2 regions of the Arthrobacter sp. 05T442 genome follow, and region 1 is predicted to be linked to the other one. Evidence: riboswitches for the same ligand, from Rfam matches in the RefSeq annotation. Region 1 holds a riboswitch; the other holds the start of a gene.
The links. Region 1 has a riboswitch for S-adenosylmethionine ahead of AC1DES_RS11980 (DUF1737 domain-containing protein). Riboswitches for the same ligand answer to the same signal wherever they lie in the genome.
Positions count from the first base shown of each region.

Region 2: another riboswitch for S-adenosylmethionine. It lies ahead of AC1DES_RS08700 (aminotransferase class V-fold PLP-dependent enzyme); the one in region 1 lies ahead of AC1DES_RS11980 (DUF1737 domain-containing protein).

Region 1 is NZ_JBFTKM010000011.1:21,948-26,756, reverse strand. Features, by position in the region: gene AC1DES_RS11990 (glycosyltransferase family 2 protein) at 1-989, opposite strand, end outside; gene AC1DES_RS11985 (ATP-grasp domain-containing protein) at 976-1,908, opposite strand; SAM riboswitch class IV at 2,197-2,311, shown strand; gene AC1DES_RS11980 (DUF1737 domain-containing protein) at 2,325-2,636, shown strand; gene AC1DES_RS11975 (rhodanese-like domain-containing protein) at 2,633-3,058, shown strand; gene AC1DES_RS11970 (O-succinylhomoserine sulfhydrylase) at 3,059-4,267, shown strand; gene AC1DES_RS11965 (glutamate--cysteine ligase 2) at 4,254-4,809, opposite strand, start outside.
Region 2 is NZ_JBFTKM010000006.1:150,248-155,056, reverse strand. Features, by position in the region: gene rsgA (ribosome small subunit-dependent GTPase A) at 1-565, shown strand, start outside; gene hisN (histidinol-phosphatase) at 655-1,467, shown strand; SAM riboswitch class IV at 1,547-1,660, shown strand; gene AC1DES_RS08700 (aminotransferase class V-fold PLP-dependent enzyme) at 1,695-3,164, shown strand; gene AC1DES_RS08695 (class I SAM-dependent methyltransferase) at 3,283-4,059, shown strand; gene AC1DES_RS08690 (Nramp family divalent metal transporter) at 4,254-4,809, shown strand, end outside.

The DNA.
Region 1 (4,809 bases):
AGCAGGAACGCCAGATAGGGAAGAGCCAGGAGCTGGGCAACCGGGAAGACCACCATCGTCACGGCAGTGAACAGCAGGTACGTCCCGAACCGGCCGTGGCGGGGGTTGCCGATCATCCCCGTGTGGGCACCCATGGTTTGCAGCAGGCCACGGGCCCGCCGGACACGGTGCCGCCAGAGTGCGCCGATGGTCAACGGCGACTCCGCATAGACGAGGGCACGCGGGGCGAAGACCACCCGGTAGCCGGCCTTGTGCACCCTCCAGGTCAGTTCCAGGTCCTCCCCCACCATGTCTTCCCGTAACGGCCCGATGTCCTCGATGACCGCGCGGCGGAACGCCCCGATGTGGCCGGAGACGACGGGAAGGCCGCCGATCAGCGCCAGCGCGCGCCGGACCATGCCGATTTCGATGTGGCTGGTGAAGGCCGGAACCCGGGTTTGCACCCGGTTCAGATTCACCGCCCTGTCGTCGCCGCAGACAGCGCCGGTGCGCTTGTCCTCGAAGCCCCGGAGCATCCGGAGGACCGTGCGGGCGGAGAAGATCCCGTCCGCATCAGCGAACATGAGGACGTCGCCGGTGGCGTTGCGGATGCCCAGGTTAAGGGCGGCCCCCTTGCCGGCGTTGGCCTGCGTCAGGACGGTGATCCGCGGATCGGCTGCCGCGAGGCGTTGCATCAGCCCGGCGGTGTTGTCGGTGGAACCGTCGTCCACGAGGATGACGTCGTACCGGTCGTACCGGGTGAGCTGGATGGACCGAACGCAGTCCTCAATGACTCTTGCCTCGTTGTAGGCCGGGACAATGATCGAGACGCTGGGCCACTCATCCAGGAGAGTTGGCACACCGCGGCGCCGCCGACGGGAGGCCCGGACTTCGAACCAGACCGCCAACGGCAGGATCAGGAGCTTCACGAGACCGAACACGAGGATCGGCAAGCCGAGGAGCAAAAGCAGGAACAATGCCCCCGGGACGGCTGGTTCAAACCAGGACACTGGCGTAGGCTCCCGCGCCTGGCCGGAACGATGCCGGGTTGAAAGAGGGAAGCGTGAACGACGCCAGGACGGCATCGAGGAGTTCGGGAGCAGCTTCGCTGTTCGCGCCGAAGCGGGCGGTCACCGCAAGCACCACCGGGGTCCCGTCCCCGCGTCGTCGGACATCGACATCGACCGGGCCGGCCAGACCGAGAGCCCGGACGGCAGCCATCGCCACATTGCCCACATCCATGGACTCTCCCGTTCCCAAACGGCGGGCGGACACCGCGTTGCCGTGGGCCAGTTCGGTCTTTTCGACGACGATGGCGAACGGCGCCGTGCTGTTGTGCGCGGGCGTGCCGAAGACCATGGGCCCGTACTCGGCGCCAGGGATGAACTCCTGGACAATCTGCCCTTCCGGAAGGCTGGCCCAATCCACGCCGGTGGTGCCGTCGACGACGATCACCCCGCGCCCGCCGCGGCAGACCCGCGGCCTGATCACGACAGGGCCGCCGAGCGCGGCCATCGCGGCGCCTGCGTCGGCGAAATCACCGGGGACGCCGAAGCGGGGGACGGGGACGCCTCCCTGCCGGAGTTGCCACGCGGTGAAGAGCTTGTCGTTGGCGAGGGCCACCGGGCCGGGGTCCCCGATGATGACGCGCACGTCCGCCCCGAACCCGGCACGGGCTGCCGCGATATGCGGAAGTTCCTCGCTGAGCGTCGGGATCACCAGGTCGATCTTCTCGCTGGCAATGAGCCGGCGCAGCGCCGAAATCCTTTCCGGATCGGTGGCGGGAGGGACCGCCACGACGGTGAGGCCGGCCTCGGCGGGAAGGTCACGGAAGTCTGTGCCGAGGACCGGAAAGCCCCGGGCCCTGAGCTGGGCGGCGACGGCGCGGCCCGCGGGCCCGCCGATGCCGGTGACGAGGATGCGGGGCATCAGAGTTTCTCCATTTCGGTGCTGAGCGGGCGGACGGGAGCTAACCGAACGTGCACTCCCAGTAAATGCGAGCGGCCCGGGGGAACGCCCGAGTAGGCACCACTCGAACTGTCGGGCCGGAACCGGAATCCCGCACAGGTAATACCTCTCTTGTGGCACTACGGCGCCTTGTCTTTGACCGCCGGGCCCCGAACCGTCCAGGGACACTGAGCGCCGCGGGCGGGCCGGTTACTTAACATGACGACGGCGGCGGTGCGGGCCGGAGAAGTAAGTGTTACGTTTTTGGGGAGTAATGAGAACCGGCGTCAAGCCCTGACTGGCCGGTCGGCAACCCTCCTCCCACGGCGGGGTGCCTCAGGTGAAGACTCGGCATCATCGACCATTCGATCTGCAAGCGTGAAAGAAGGAGATCCGTCATGCCTGACGCGTCCACCCCAGCGGCACCTCCCGCCGCACCCGAAACGGCCGCGGAGGAAAAACTGGCCTACCGGCTGTTCACCGGCCCCGATGACCGCGCCTTCTGCGAGCGTGTCTCGGCCGCACTGGCCGACGGCTACGTCCTGCATGGAAGCGCCTCCGCCACCTTCAACGGCAGTACCGTGATCGTGGCGCAGGCCGTCGTCCTGCCGGCCGCCATCGCCAGCGCGGACGCCGCCGTCGCCAGCGCTGTGGATGATCTGGAGAGCGACGGTTTCGGCTCGGAAGACGCCTTCGAGGGCCACGCATGAGCTACGCCGGAGACCTTAGTCCGCAGGAGGCCTGGGCCAAGCTGCAGGACGGCGCCATCCTGGTGGACGTCCGCACGGAGGCCGAATGGGCCCACATCGGCATCCCGGAAACCGCGGCCGCGACCGCGACCGAACAGCCAAACGGCACCCTGTTCATCCAGTGGAACCTTGCCGGCGGCATCCCCAATTCGCGGTTCATCGCCGAACTGAAGGCGCGGGTGCCGGAGGACACCGCCGTCGAACTCGTGTTCCTCTGCCGCTCCGGGGCCCGCTCCATCGCTGCCGCGACCGCAGCCACGCAGGCCGGGTACACCTCGTACAACGTCCTCGAAGGCTTCGAAGGCGAACCGGACCGCTACGGCGACCGGACCGTCAACGGCTGGAAGAACCGCGGCCTGCCCACCAGCATTGGAAAGAAATAAGTGACTTTCAACCCCGACGCCGCCGGCTGGAGCCCCGACACCCAGGCTGTCCGCGGCGGCCTTGACCGCACCGGCTTCCAGGAAACCACCGAACCGATCTTCCTGAACTCCGGATTTGTCTACGAATCCGCCGCCGCCGCCGAGCGCGCATTCACCGGCGAGGACGACCGCTTCGTCTACTCCCGCTACGGCAACCCCTCGGTCGCGACCTTCCAGGAACGGCTCCGGCTGCTCGAAGGCACCGAGGCATGCTTCGCCACGGCATCGGGCATGTCAGCCGTCTTCACCGCTCTCGGCGCGCTGCTCGGGGCCGGTGACCGTGTGGTCGCGGCCCGCTCGCTCTTCGGCTCCTGCTTCGTGATCCTCAACGAGATCCTGCCCCGCTGGGGCGTGGAGACGGTCTTCGTCGACGGCCCGGACCTGGACCAGTGGCGGACCGCGTTGTCCAAGCCGACGACGGCGGTCTTCTTCGAGTCGCCGTCGAACCCGATGCAGGAAATCGTCGACATCGCCGCGGTGAGCGAACTCGCGCACGCCGCGGGAGCCACCGTCGTCGTCGACAACGTCTTCGCCACTCCCCTCCTGCAGCGCTGCGGAGACCTCGGCGCGGACGTGATCGTCTACTCCGGCACCAAGCACATTGACGGGCAGGGCCGGGTCCTGGGCGGTGCCATCCTGGGAACCAAGGAGTTCGTGGACGGGCCCGTCAAGCAGCTCATGCGGCACACCGGTCCGGCACTGTCCGCCTTCAACGCCTGGGTCCTGGCCAAGGGCCTGGAAACCATGGCGCTGCGCGTCAACCACTCCTCGGCGTCGGCGCTGCGCCTGGCCCAATGGCTGGAAGAGCAGCCCGCCGTCAGTTGGGTCAAGTATCCGCTGCTGCAGTCCCACCCGCAGTACGAGCTCGCCGCGAAGCAGATGAAGGCCGGCGGCACCGTGCTCACGCTGGAGCTTTGCCCCTCGCCAGGGCGCTCCGCGAAAGAGGCAGCCTTCGCCCTCCTGGATGCGCTGCGGATCATCGACATCTCCAACAACCTGGGTGATTCGAAGTCCCTCATCACGCACCCGGCGACGACGACCCACCGCGCCATGGGCCCGGAAGGCCGGGCGTCGATCGGACTGAGTGACGGCGTAGTGCGGCTGTCCGTGGGCCTGGAAGACGTCGAGGACCTCATCCGCGACCTCGGGCAGGCGCTCAAGCAGATCTAGCCGGAACTGCCTTCCCAATGCCCTGCTGCGTTGTCACGTTGACCGCGTGGGCAACGACGCCGGCCAGCCCGGCATCGCTGAACTGGCGGCGCTGTGCCTGGGAACCGGTGCCCTGCTCGAGGATCCGCTTCACGCCCGCGCGTACCAGGGGGAGTTCGCCCTGCTCTGCCAGCACCGGGGCCACGTAGTCCACGAGCGCTTCGACGACCTCCCGGGCAGGGGCGGGCCGGAAGCTGCCGAAATCCAGCAGCTGCCCGGCCACACCGCAGTTGCTCGCCTGCCAGGCGGCCATCCGCAGGAGAACGGTGGGCACGGGGGCGGGCTCGACGCCGTCGTTCCACTCCCGGCTTGCCGATTCCACGAGCGCGCGCACCAGGACCGCGATCAGTGCCGTGTCCTCGGCCCCGAGGCACACGTCGGCCACCCTGATTTCCACGGTGGGATGGTGCCGGCACAGCCGGGCGTCGAAGTAGATCATGCCTTCGTCGAAGAGCACGCCGCTTTCCAGCAGTCTGCGGACCACGCGCCGGTAGACGGCCAGG
Region 2 (4,809 bases), on a different contig from region 1:
GATCATCTCCAAGACGGCGGATTCGGCTGCGTCCGGCATCGACGCCCGCTCGGACGACGGACTCTCCGCGCGGCTGGACAAGGACGCGGTGTCCCAGCTGCGCGGCTACCTCGACGGCAAGGTCACTGTCATGCTGGGCCACTCCGGCGTCGGCAAGTCCACCATGGTCAACGCGCTCACGGGAGCCGAGCGGGCCACCGGCGGCGTCAATGCGGTGACCGGCCGCGGACGCCACACCTCCTCCTCGGCGCTGGCCCTGAAAGTCAACGATGCCCCGGCCGGCAGCTGGATCATCGACACCCCCGGCATCCGGTCCTTCGGCCTGGCCCATGTGGATCCGGACCGGATCCTGCGCTCCTTCCCCGACCTCGAGCCGGGAACCGATGACTGCGAGCGTGGCTGCAAGCACGATTCCACCGCCGTCAACTGCGGGGTCGACGCCTGGGTGGCCGCCGGCCACGCGGGAGCCTCCGGCCCGGCCCGGCTCGCCTCCCTGCGCCGGCTGTTGGGGACGGACCCGCGGATGGAAGCCCAGGACGTCAAGGAACTGGGCACCGTCTCGTAGGGCCTACGGCCGGGCTGCCGGTCCCCCGGCCTGCGGCGCCGCGACGTGGCCTACCGCCTGCCGGCCCGCTTTGGCGGTAGTTTGGAACCATGAGTCAACCCGCTTCGAGCTACAACGATGACCTGCGCCTTGCCCATGTACTGGCAGATTCCGTAGATTCCCAGACCATGAGCCGCTTCAAGGCGCTCGACCTTCGGATAGAGACGAAGCCCGACCTCACGCCTGTGACCGACGCCGACAAATCCGCGGAGGAGGCCATCCGGGGCCAGCTGTCCCGTTCCCGCCCCCGCGACGCCGTCCTCGGCGAGGAATTCGGCAGTTCCGGCCATGGCTCCCGCCGCTGGATCATCGACCCGATCGACGGCACCAAGAACTTTGTCCGTGGCGTCCCGGTCTGGGCCACCCTGATCGCCCTCGTGGACGAGGGCGAACCGGTCGTCGGCGTCGTCAGCGCCCCGGCACTGGGGAAGCGCTGGTGGGCGGCCAAGGGTGCCGGCGCCTACACGGGCCGATCACTTGCTGCGGCCACCCGGCTGCGGGTGTCCAACGTCTCCGAGCTCTCGGACGCCTCACTGTCCTACTCGAGCCTGACCGGCTGGAAGCAGCGCGGCAACCTGGACGAGTTCCTGGGCCTCACCGAAGAAGTCTGGCGCACCCGGGCCTACGGCGATTTCTGGTCCTACTGCCTGGTGGCCGAGGGCGCGGTCGACATCGCCTGCGAGCCGGAGCTGAACCTCTACGACATGGCCGCCCTGGTGCCGATCGTGACCGAAGCCGGCGGCCGCTTCACGTCCCTGGAAGGCGAAGACGGCCCGTTCGGCGGCAACGCCCTGGCAACAAACTCGATCCTCCACTCAGAAGTCCTGAAGCGCCTCAACCCGGGCCTGGACGACCTCCTCTAAGCGCCCGTCCCGTAACAAAGCGCTTCACATTGGCGCCGGGCCTTTTCCCCGGCTGCGCGGATGTCCTAGGCTCGAAGCAGGTCACGAGTGCCAGCGCAAAACCCCGGTTTGCTGGCCGGCAACCCTCCATTCGCGGTGGGGTGCCCCGGGTGACGACCTGGCCGGTCCGGTACGGACCCGGCAAGCGCGGATCCCCGGTGCGTGGGGTCCTTTTCGAGCGAGGTCCCATGACAACTGCCACTTTTCCCGCCGCCATCCGTGCCACAGCAGGCTCCCAGGCCGGCCGCCCCGACGTTCTGCTGTCCGGTGCGGACTCCGACGCACGGTTCGCCATCGCCCGCCGGCCGCTCTCCGCGGTAACAGGTGCAGAGATCCAGGCTCCGCTGATCAACGGCGGACACGTCCGCTACGCCAATCTGGACTACGGCGCCTCGGCCCCCGCCCTGTCCGTGGTCTCTGCCTACCTGAACGAGATCCTGCCGTTCTATGCGAGCGTGCACCGCGGCGCTGGCTACGCCTCCCAGATCAGCACGTCGGTATACGAGAACGCCCGGAGCATCGTGCGGGACTTCGTCGGCGGCCGCGCCGATGACTCCGTCATCTTCACCCGGAACACCACCGACTCCCTCAACCTGCTGGCCGGATGCCTGCCCGTGAGCGGGGGCCGGCACACCGGCGAGGTGCTCTACCTCGACATCGAACACCACGCCAACCTCCTGCCGTGGCAGAGCGTGCCCCACCGCAGTGTCGTCGCGGCCCCCACCCTCACGGCCACGGTGGAGAAGCTGCGCGGGGAACTGGCGCACGGGGGCATCAGCCTGCTTGCCGTGACTGGAGCCTCCAACGTCACCGGGGAAATCCTGCCCGTCCGGAAACTGGCCGCCCTGGCGCACGAGTTCGGGGCGAGGATCGTCGTCGACGCCGCCCAGCTGGCGCCGCACCGGCGGATCGATATCGCCGCCGACGACGTCGACTACGTCGCCTTCTCCGGCCACAAGCTGTACGCGCCGTTCGGTGCGGGCGTCCTGGTGGGACGCCCCGACTGGCTCGACGCCGGCACCCCGCACCTGGCCGGCGGCGGCGCCGTCCGTGACGCACGGCTCGATTCGGTCAGCTGGACCACCGGCCCCGCACGGCACGAAGGCGGATCCCCCAACGTCCTGGGCGCGGCGACGCTGGCCCGCGCCACGGAAGTGATCGCCGCCCTGGACCAGGAGCAGTGGCACGCCCATGAGAACGCCATCCGCGCTTTCCTTGTCGACGGGCTCCAGGGCATCGACGGCGTGAGCGTCCACCACATCTTCACAGACACCACTGCAGATGGCGACGGGGAGGGCACCGGCACCATCGGCGTCGTCAATTTCTCGGTCGAAGGCTACGACGCCGGCCTCGTGGCCGCCTATCTCTCGGCCGAACACGGCATCGGCCTGCGCGACGGCCGCTTCTGCGCCCACCCGCTGCTCAAACGGCTCGGCCTGCCCGCCGGCTCCCTGCGGGCCAGCTTCGGCCTCGGCTCACGGCTGGAGGATGCACAGCGGCTGCTGGCCGGCATCGAACGACTCCGGCAGACCGGACTTGGCTGGGACTACGTGGTGGACGCCGGCCGGTGGGTGCCGGCGAACGACACCCGCAGCTACCCGCACTGGGCGCCGAACACACCCGGCACCGCAGGCGCGGCGCCGTGTACTGAAGACTAGGCCCTGGCGGCCAGGCGCCGAAGGCCAGTCACTGAAGACCTCGCCCTGAAGGCCAGCGCGAGTGCGGTAAATTCGAAGGGTATCCACAACACCAGGACTTTCCCGAAGGAGATCGCACGTGGCACGCGGCGGCCCCAGGCTCCACAACGGACCCAAACTCCACAGCGGGCGGCGCCAGGAGCTCGGGCAAAGCTTCCAGGACGGCGGGGAACACTACGAGCGTGTCCGCCCGGGCTACCCTGGCGAATCCGCAGACTGGCTGATCCCGGCCGGGGCGCGGAATGCCGCGGACATCGGCGCCGGAACCGGCAAGTTCACCGCGCTGCTGATCGATCGTGGACTGCACACGGTCGCGGTCGATCCCTCGGCGGACATGCTGGAACAACTGCGCCGGACGCTGCCGGGGGTCCCCGCCGTCGTGGGAACGGCGGAGGACACCGGACTCGAGGCTGAAGCCTTCGACCTTGTCACGGTGGCCCAGGCCTGGCACTGGTGTGATCCCCTTCCGGCCAGCACGGAGATCGCCCGGGTCCTCCGGCCCCGTGGTGTCCTGGGGCTGGTCTGGAACCAGCTGGACACCTCGGTTCCCTGGGTGCACCGGCTCTCGCGCATCATGCATGCAGGGGACGTCCACAAACCGCACTTTACGCCGACCGTGGGCCCGGAGTTCACCGGCCTGGCCAGCCAGCTGACCCGCTGGGAAGATTCCGTGACCCCGGAGGACATCAAGGAACTGGCCAAGACCCGCAGCTACTATCTGGCAGCAACGGAGGCCACCCGGTCCAAAGTCATGGGAAACCTGGACTGGTACCTGCAGGAGCATTTGGCCCATGCCCCCGGCGAGATCCTCAGCCTGCCGTACCTGACGCAGACCTGGCGGGCGGTCCGGGCCTGACCCGGCTGCCGCACCGGCGTTGACTCTGACCCGGGTCCGCGCCTGCCGCATTGCATGCACCGCGCCCGGGGCTTATTGTTTCGGTATGCCTAACTCTTATATGTAGGCATGCAAAAAACCTGGATCCCGGCCCTGGTGCCGGCCGGAACCACCCGTCGTGTCAACGCGGACGCGACGAATCACGGGAGCTGGCAGTGCTGGATGTAACAGGACACGAACCGACGCCGCACGGCATACCCACGCGGAAGCACCCGGGTGCGCGCAGGGCATTGCTTGGACTGCTGGGACCGGCGTTCGTGGCATCCATCGCCTACGTGGACCCGGGGAATGTCGCGGCCAATCTCACGGCCGGAGCGAAGTACGGCTACCTGCTCGTGTGGGTCCTGGTCGTGGCCAACGTCATGGCCGTGCTGGTCCAGTACCAGTCCGCGAAGCTCGGGATCGTCACCGGCAAGAGCCTGCCGGAAATCCTCGGCCAGCGGCTCAAGCCCTTCTGGCGTCGGGCCTTCTGGCTGCAGGCTGAAATCGTCGCCGCCGCCACCGACCTGGCCGAGGTGGTGGGCGGGGCGATCGCACTGCATCTGCTCTTCGGCCTCCCCCTCCCCCTCGGAGCCGTCATCGTCGGCGCCGTCTCGATGCTGCTCCTCGCGGTCCAAAGCAGGGAAAAGCAGCGGACGTTCGAGTTCATCATCATGTTCCTGCTGGGCATCATCACGATCGGATTCCTGGCCGGCCTGTTCATCAGCCCGC